DNA from 2 places in the Klebsiella sp. KE9456 genome. Region 1 is predicted to be linked to the other one. Evidence: predicted binding sites of a transcription regulator. Region 1 holds the regulator's gene; the other holds the start of a gene.
What was found. The regulator PhoB, encoded in region 1, activates phosphate uptake and scavenging genes when phosphate is short. The targets are predictions, from matches to a motif close to CTGTCATAAAACTGNCNNAT.
Positions count from the first base shown of each region.

Region 2: a site for PhoB is predicted at 2,090-2,109, ahead of pstS (phosphate ABC transporter substrate-binding protein PstS). Genes of this name have one in related genera too.

Region 1 covers NZ_JBDYQK010000026.1:52,692-57,049, forward strand. The annotation lists gene sbcC (exonuclease subunit SbcC) at 1-48, opposite strand, end outside; gene sbcD (exonuclease subunit SbcD) at 45-1,247, opposite strand; gene phoB (phosphate response regulator transcription factor PhoB) at 1,537-2,226, shown strand; gene phoR (phosphate regulon sensor histidine kinase PhoR) at 2,248-3,537, shown strand; gene ABK821_RS21640 (YidB family protein) at 3,860-4,255, opposite strand; gene lysM (peptidoglycan-binding protein LysM) at 4,300-4,358, opposite strand, start outside.
Region 2 covers NZ_JBDYQK010000010.1:30,714-35,071, reverse strand. The annotation lists gene pstC (phosphate ABC transporter permease PstC) at 1-816, opposite strand, end outside; gene pstS (phosphate ABC transporter substrate-binding protein PstS) at 962-2,002, opposite strand; gene glmS (glutamine--fructose-6-phosphate transaminase (isomerizing)) at 2,321-4,150, opposite strand.

The DNA of each region.
Region 1 (4,358 bases):
ACCTTTTAACGAGTTGAGATTTTTCAGGCGTAAGCTCAGGATTTTCACAGGCGGTCCTCACCGTTCAGGCTATGCAGGGTTGCATTAAACAGGTGTTCCAGGCGTTGCTGTTGCGCCTCTTCCAGGGTTTCCAGCGCCAGACGACGGGCGAAGACATCCTCGACCCGTAGTTCGTTGAGGGTTTCCCGTCTTTCTCCCGCCAGAATGCGCTCGCGCTGGTCGCGGCTGCGGCGCACCAGCAGCACTTCTACCGGGAGCGTTTCGGTCTTTTCCTGAATTTTCCTTTGAATATCATGTAAATATTCATCACTGGTGATTTCGATATCCAGCCATACGGCAGGTGACCGATCGTCGCTTTGCCATTGATTAAGCTGCTCGCCAATACTGGCGAAATCGCCTTTTAAGACCGCCAGCGGCTGGGTGATGGGCACGATAAGGGGCGTGACCTCCGCCAGGCGGCCGTCACGAAAGGTCACCAGATTGACGCTTTTGTTTTTTCCGGTTTCATCAAAGCTCAGCGGGATGGGCGAGCCGCTATAGCGAATATGCTCGCAGCCGCCGACGATCTGCGCCCGGTGTATATGGCCGAGCGCGATATAATCGGCAGGGGGGAAGTGGCTTGCCGGGAAAGCATCGAGAGTACCGATATAGATTTCGCGAACTGCATCGCTTTTGCTGGCGCCGACGGTGGTTAAATGGCCGCTGGCAATAATTGGCAGTTGTTGGTTGCCGCGCAGGGCGCAGGCCTGCTGGTATTGCTGCTGGTAGTAGTCGCTGATGGCGTTGAGAAGCTGCTGCTGCTTTTCGCCGCTGGAGTGTCCGGCCTGGCTGGTCACCAGTTCACGCGGGCGCAGGAAGGGCACCGGGCAAAAAATGGCCCCCGGTGAACCGTCGCGCCGCGGCAAAATAAAGGGAGCGTGACCCGCGTTGGCCACCACCGTGGTTTTCAGGAAGGCGAGAATGTCCCGCGATTCATTAAGCGTCGCCACTGAATCGTGGTTTCCTGCCAGCACCACCAGCTGGCAGCCGGTTTGCTGTAGCTGAACGACAAAACGGTTATACAGCTCGCGCGCGTAGCTTGGCGGAGAGCCGGTATCAAAAATATCGCCAGCGACAATAATCGCATCAACGTCATGCTCCTGTGCGCGGGACAGCAGCCAGTCGAGAAATGCCTGGTGCTCAGCGGCGCGACTTTTGCTGTAAAAATTCTGGCCCAGATGCCAGTCTGACGTGTGAAGGATGCGCATAGTGGTCCCTTAGCGAAAAAACGTAAGCGGTATTATATACCTGTCATACTCCTGGTTGCTTATGTGTTGGCTACGCTCGCCCCGGTGACATCGTTACCTGTGCGCCAGAGACCTGCTCCCGTGCCGCCTTTAAGCACCCCGGATAACACCGCTCTGCGGTGAGTTAAGTCCGTGTCATAATTCAAAATCCGTGTTCATCAGTCCGTCATTTTTTCATAAATCTGTCATAAATCTGACGCATAATGGCCGCGCACTTCTATACTGATGGCTAAAAAATACAGGGTAAATAATGGCGAGAAGAATTCTGGTCGTTGAAGATGAAGCTCCAATCCGTGAAATGGTCTGCTTTGTGCTGGAGCAAAACGGCTTTCAGCCGGTTGAGGCGGAAGATTTTGACAGCGCGGTTAATCAACTCAATGAACCCTGGCCTGATTTGATCCTCCTTGACTGGATGCTGCCGGGTGGGTCAGGTCTGCAGTTTATTAAACAACTTAAGCGTGAAGCGATGACCCGCGATATTCCGGTGGTGATGCTGACCGCACGCGGCGAAGAGGAAGATCGCGTCCGCGGGCTGGAAACCGGAGCGGATGATTACATTACCAAACCATTCTCACCGAAAGAGCTGGTGGCGCGGATTAAGGCCGTGATGCGACGCATTTCGCCGATGGCGGTGGAAGAGGTGATTGAGATGCAGGGGCTGAGCCTCGATCCGTCTTCACATCGCGTGATGACCGGCGAAAATCCGCTGGAGATGGGGCCAACGGAGTTTAAATTATTACACTTCTTCATGACACATCCGGAACGGGTCTATAGCCGCGAACAGTTGCTGAATCATGTCTGGGGAACTAACGTCTATGTAGAAGACCGAACGGTGGACGTGCATATTCGTCGTCTGCGTAAAGCGCTGGAACATAGCGGCCATGATCGGATGGTGCAAACGGTTCGCGGCACGGGATATCGTTTCTCTACCCGTTTCTGAATGTTGACAGGAGTGTGACCCGTGCTGGAACGGCTGTCATGGAAAAGGCTGGCGCTTGAGCTTTTCTTGTGTTGTATCCCGGCCCTGATCCTCGGGGCGCTTTTGGGTCATCTGCCGTGGTTTCTGTTAGCGGCGGTGACAACGCTTCTTATCTGGCATTTCTGGAATCTTATGCGCCTGTCGTGGTGGCTGTGGGTTGATCGCAGCATGACGCCGCCGCCTGGCAGCGGCAGTTGGGAACCGCTGTTGTACGGTCTGCATCAGATGCAGATGCGTAATAAAAAGCGTCGACGCGAACTGGGTAGCCTGATTAAGCGTTTTCGCAGCGGTGCGGAATCTCTGCCTGATGCGGTGGTGCTGACCACGGAAGATGGCGTCATGTTCTGGTGCAACGGTCTGGCCCAGCAACTGCTGAATCTGCGCTGGCCGGATGATAATGGGCAGAATATCCTTAATCTTCTGCGCTATCCTGAATTTACCCACTATCTGAAATACAGAGACTTTTCAAAACCGCTTAATCTGGTGCTGAATAATGCCCGCCATCTGGAAATTCGCGTGATGCCCTATAGCGATAATCAACTGTTGATGGTGGCGCGCGATGTTACGCAGATGCACAATCTCGAAGGGGCGCGGCGTAATTTTTTTGCCAATGTCAGCCACGAGTTACGTACCCCGCTGACGGTATTGCAGGGGTATCTGGAGATGATGCAGGAGCAGGAACTGGCCGGGGCCACGCGCGAAAAAGCGTTACACACCATGCGCGAGCAAACGCAGCGTATGGAAGGGCTGGTGAAACAGTTGTTGACATTGTCGCGAATTGAAGCGGCGCCGGTGCTGGCGATGAACGATAAAATTGATGTTCCGATGATGCTGCGGCTCGTTGAACGCGAGGCACAAACGCTAAGCCAGCAGAAGCATGTTTTGCATTTTTCAGTCGATCAGGCGCTAAAAGTGCTGGGCAATGAAGAACAGTTGCGTAGCGCGATTTCCAATCTGGTGTATAACGCGGTTAATCATACCCCGGCGGGAACGGAAATCACCGTTAGCTGGCAGCGTGCGCCGCACGGGGCGTTGTTCCGTGTGGAGGACAACGGGCCGGGGATCGCGCCGGAACATATTCCACGCCTGACTGAACGTTTTTATCGGGTGGATAAAGCGCGTTCGCGGCAGACCGGCGGCAGTGGACTGGGGCTGGCGATCGTCAAGCATGCCATTAGTCATCACGACAGCCGTCTGGAAATTGAGAGTACGCCGGGTAAAGGCACGTGTTTCAGCTTTTTGTTACCGGAACGTTTGATCGCCAAAAATTAATCCTCAGCGCCTGATCTGTAGTGGTTCAGGTGCGATCGGGTTGTGCCGGTTCTGGGATACGGGTAGCGGCGAGAATAATGCTGGTCAGTTAGGGGGCAGTCATCCGCGTGCATTGTTCAGGAATCGCCCGGCGGCGTTTCGCTTGCGCGGACCGACAGGTGATGTGTAACCTATTGATATCATAATTTTTGTAGGCCGGGCAAGGCGTTAGCCGCCGCCCGGCGCAAATGCGGGCACAATATCTGATACAGGTTTATCATCAGTCTCAGGCCTGAATACAGGCCTGTAATTTGCCACGCGTGAATACTCAAATGACGTAAATCTAACTAAATAACTTACCTTTCAGCAGATTAATCCCTGCAGAGACCAGATCGCCCTCAGCCGATGCTTCGCCCTGCGGTGACAGACCATCGACGATTTTTGGCAAGTATTCGGCAATTAGCGCCGAGGCGGTTTGCGAATCAATGCCCAGTTTCGCGCCGAGTTCCTGTAGCGCAGGCGAACCAAACACCGAAGCGATCTGCTCGCTATTTACCAGCATATTGCTCTGCTGGCTAAGCCACGACTCGACGATTTCACCTAAGCCGCCGTTGCGAAATTTTTCCAGAATTCCCTGGATACCGCCCTGCTGTTCAATCCAGGCCATGATCGCCTGAAGTTGCTCAGCCTTGCCAGCCTGCCCGCCAGACATGCCGCCGATTAGATCGAATAATCCCATTGCCGACTCCCTACAAACATTGCTAATAATCTTTAATTCACGACTTACTTCGCCGGGATAATCAGTACCTGACCCGGATAGATCTTGTCAGGATGCGTCAGCA
Region 2 (4,358 bases), on a different contig from region 1:
CGCCAGCGCAGAGGTAATACTGTTGCCTGGCATATATAGCGAGGCGCTGTCGAGCTGGTAGGTATTACCGATGATAAAGGTTACCGCCATGGTTTCCCCCAGCGCACGCCCCAGCCCGAGCATAATGCCGCCAATCACCCCATTTTTGGTGAACGGCAGGACGATACGCCAGATCACTTCCCAGGTCGTGCAGCCGATGCCATAGGCAGACTCTTTCATCATCACCGGGGTTTGTTCGAAGACATCGCGCATAACGGCCGCAATGTAAGGAATGATCATAATGGCAAGAATAACGCCCGCCGCCAGAATACCAATACCAAATGCCGGGCCGGAGAACAGCGCGCCGATAAACGGAATATTGGAAAGAATATTCCCGACCGGTTCCTGAAACCAGGTGGCAAACAGCGGCGCGAAGATAAACAGGCCCCACATGCCATAAACGATACTGGGGATCGCCGCCAGCAGTTCAATGGCAATGCCCAGCGGACGCTTCATCCATGCGGGAGAGAGTTCCGTCAGAAACAGTGCAATACCGAAACTCACCGGTACGGCGATCAGCAGTGCGATAAAAGAGGTTACCAGCGTGCCGTAAATCGGTACCAGGCCACCAAAAATTTGATTTGGCGCATCCCACTCTTTGGTCCACAGGAAGGAGAAACCAAATTTCTCAATACTTGGCCAGGAGGAGATGATGAGGGAGACAATGATGCCGCCAAGCATCAATAACACAATCAGCGCCGCCAGTTTTACCAGCACGCTGAAAATAATGTCCCCTTTTTTCCCCGGAGGGTTAAATGTCGGCTTGGTTGCAGCCATAAATTACTCTTTTCATTAAACGCGTTTACGAAGTTTGCCCATGCCGGATGGCGCTACGCTTATCCGGCCTACAAATCGGGCCTACAGTCGGAACTGTAGGGCGGATAAGCGTAGCGCCATCCGCCAGTTCGTTAAAGATATTCTATTAGTACAGCGCTTTACCGCTGCTGTCTTTCACATTGGTCTTCCATGCAGCATGAATCTGCTCAACGACGTTTTCCGGCAGCGTCGCATAGTCCAGCGCATTAGCTTCTTTACCGCCATTTTTGTATGCCCAATCGAAAAACTTCAGCACTTCCGTGGTTTGCGCCGGTTTAGTCGAGGTCTTGTGAACCAGGATAAAAGTCGTGGAGGTGATCGGCCATGCGTTCTCACCTTTCTGGTTAGTCAGATCCTGGGCAAAGGATTTGCTCCAGTCGATCTCTTTCGCGGCGTTAGCAAAGTTATCTTCGGTCGGGCTAACCGGCTTGCCGTCAGCGGAAATCAGCCTGGTGTAGGCCAGGTTGTTCTGTTTGGCGTAAGCGTACTCAACGTAGCCGATAGCGCCCGGCAGACGCTGAACGAAAGCGGCGATGCCGTCGTTACCTTTACCGCCCAGACCGGTCGGCCAGTTTACGGTCGTACCGGCACCGATTTTAGATTTCCACTCTTCGTTTACTTTCGACAGGTAGCTGGTGAAAACAAAGGACGTACCGGAACCATCGGCGCGACGAACCACCGCGATATTCTGAGAAGGCAGCTTCAGTCCAGGGTTGAGCTTAGCAATCGCAGCATCATCCCATTTTTTGATTTTGCCCAGATAGATATCACCCAGGGTTTTACCGTCGAGCACCAGCTCACCGGATTTCACACCAGGCAGGTTAACCGCCAGTACGACGCCGCCGATAACGGTCGGGAACTGGAACAGACCTTCCTGAGCGAGTTTTTCATCAGTCAGAGGAGCATCAGAAGCACCGAAATCTACGGTGTTAGCAATGATTTGTTTTACACCGCCAGAGGAACCGATACCCTGGTAATTGACTTTGTTACCGGTCTCTTTCTGATAGGTATCCGCCCATTTGGCATACACTGGCGCAGGGAAAGTTGCACCTGCACCTGTCAGGCTCGCTGCTGCAAAAGCAGAGAACGCGCTCATGGATAAGGTCGCGGCGACAACAGTTGCGACAGTGGTACGCATGACTTTCATAATGTCTCCTGCAAGATTTTCGTAAATCATTGTTAAGTGGCTACGATGAGCAAAATAGGACAAACAGGTGACAGTTAAATGTACGAAATATGACAGTTTTATGACAATCAAAAACGATGAAATAAACCACCAAAAAAAGCATTAATAAACAACATGTTTAATCATTTTATGACGTTGAGATGTCATGAAGATTTTCTTTTAATGACACTGAAAACAGTAGCTGAAGATGACGGTTTGTCACATTAAAACGACGGGAGAATTGATTAAAAACAGAACAGCGCAGAAAAAATGCCCCGCTTTCGCAGGGCATCATCACGATTACTCAACGGTAACAGATTTCGCCAGGTTACGCGGCTGGTCCACGTCGGTGCCTTTGATCAGCGCAACGTGATACGCCAGCAGTTGCAGCGGAACGGTGTAGAAGATCGGTGCAATCACCTCTTCCACATGCGGCATCTCAATGATGTGCATGTTGTCGCTGCTGACAAAACCGGCATCCTGGTCGGCGAAGACGTACAACTGGCCGCCACGGGCGCGGACTTCTTCGATGTTGGATTTCAGTTTTTCCAGCAGTTCGTTGTTCGGCGCCACCACGATAACCGGCATATCTGCATCGATCAGCGCCAGCGGGCCGTGTTTCAGCTCACCTGCCGCATACGCTTCTGCGTGAATATAAGAGATCTCTTTCAGCTTCAGCGCGCCTTCCAGCGCGATCGGATACTGATCGCCACGGCCCAGGAACAGGGCATGGTGTTTGTCAGAGAAATCTTCCGCCAGCGCTTCGATACGCTTGTCCTGAGACAGCATCTGTTCGATACGGCTCGGCAGCGCCTGCAAACCGTGAACGATGTCGTGCTCGATAGACGCATCCAGACCTTTCAGACGCGCCAGCTTCGCCACCAGCATCAGCAGAACGGTCAGCTGAGTGGTAAACGCTTTGGTGGAGGCCACGCCGATTTCCGTCCCGGCGTTGGTCATCATCGCCAGATCGGATTCACGCACCAGGGAAGAACCCGGAACGTTACAGATGGCGAGAGAACCCAGATAGCCCAGCTCTTTCGACAGGCGCAGACCGGCCAGGGTATCCGCCGTTTCGCCAGACTGAGACAGGGTGATCATCAGGCTGTTACGACGCACAGCGGATTTGCGGTAGCGGAATTCAGAGGCGATTTCGACGTCGCACGGAATACCGGCCAGCGCTTCAAACCAGTAGCGAGAAACCATACCGGAGTTATACGACGTGCCGCAGGCGATAATCTGAATATGTTCAACCTGAGACAGCAGTTCGTTCGCTTTTGGCCCCAGCTCGCTTAAATCCACTTCACCGTGGCTGATACGCCCGGTCAGCGTATTTTTAATCGCATTCGGCTGTTCGTAGATCTCTTTCTGCATGTAGTGGCGGTAGATGCCTTTATCGCCCGCGTCATATTGCAGACTGGATTCGATATCCTGACGTTTCACTTCCGCGCCGAATTTATCGAAAATGGAGACCGAACGACGGGTCACTTCCGCAATATCGCCTTCTTCCAGGAAGATGAAGCGACGGGTTACCGGCAGCAGCGCCAGCTGGTCAGAAGCGATAAAGTTTTCGCCCATACCCAGACCGATAACCAGCGGGCTGCCAGAACGCGCCGCCAGCAGCGTATCCGGGTGACGGGTATCCATGATTACCGTGCCGTACGCGCCGCGCAGTTGCGGAATCGCACGCATAACCGCTTCCCGCAGCGTCCCGCCTTGCTCCAGTTCCCAGTGCACTAAGTGAGCAATCACTTCGGTGTCCGTTTCGGAGACAAAAACGTAGCCCCGGGACTGCAACAGCTCACGCAGCGGCTCATGGTTTTCGATGATACCGTTATGCACCACCACAATATGGTCAGAAACATGCGGATGTGCGTTACCTTCAGACGGCTCACCATGCGTTGCCCAGCGGGTATGGGCAATCCCGGTTCCGCCGTGGAGAGGATGTTCTTCTACCGCCTGAGCCAGTATTTGTACTTTCCCGAGGCGACGAACACGGTTCATATGGCCTTCGTTATCCACAACCGCCAGACCAGCGGAGTCATAACCGCGGTATTCCAGACGGCGTAAACCTTCGAGAAGGATTTCAGCAATATCACGCTGCGCGACTGCGCCAACAATTCCACACATAGTTTTTAATTCCGATTTTGGCATTATGCCTGTCGTTGTCGCTGACCTGTTAATACCCGTATTTCGGGCGCCCCGAGCCTTGTAGAGAGTGGGGTTATTTTTATAGGTACTGCTTTTGGGCGAGCGATATATCTTTATCGCCTCATCCCTCATCTGCCGGATAGCGCTTACCCTTATCCGGCCTACAGAACGTTATCGAACGTAGGTC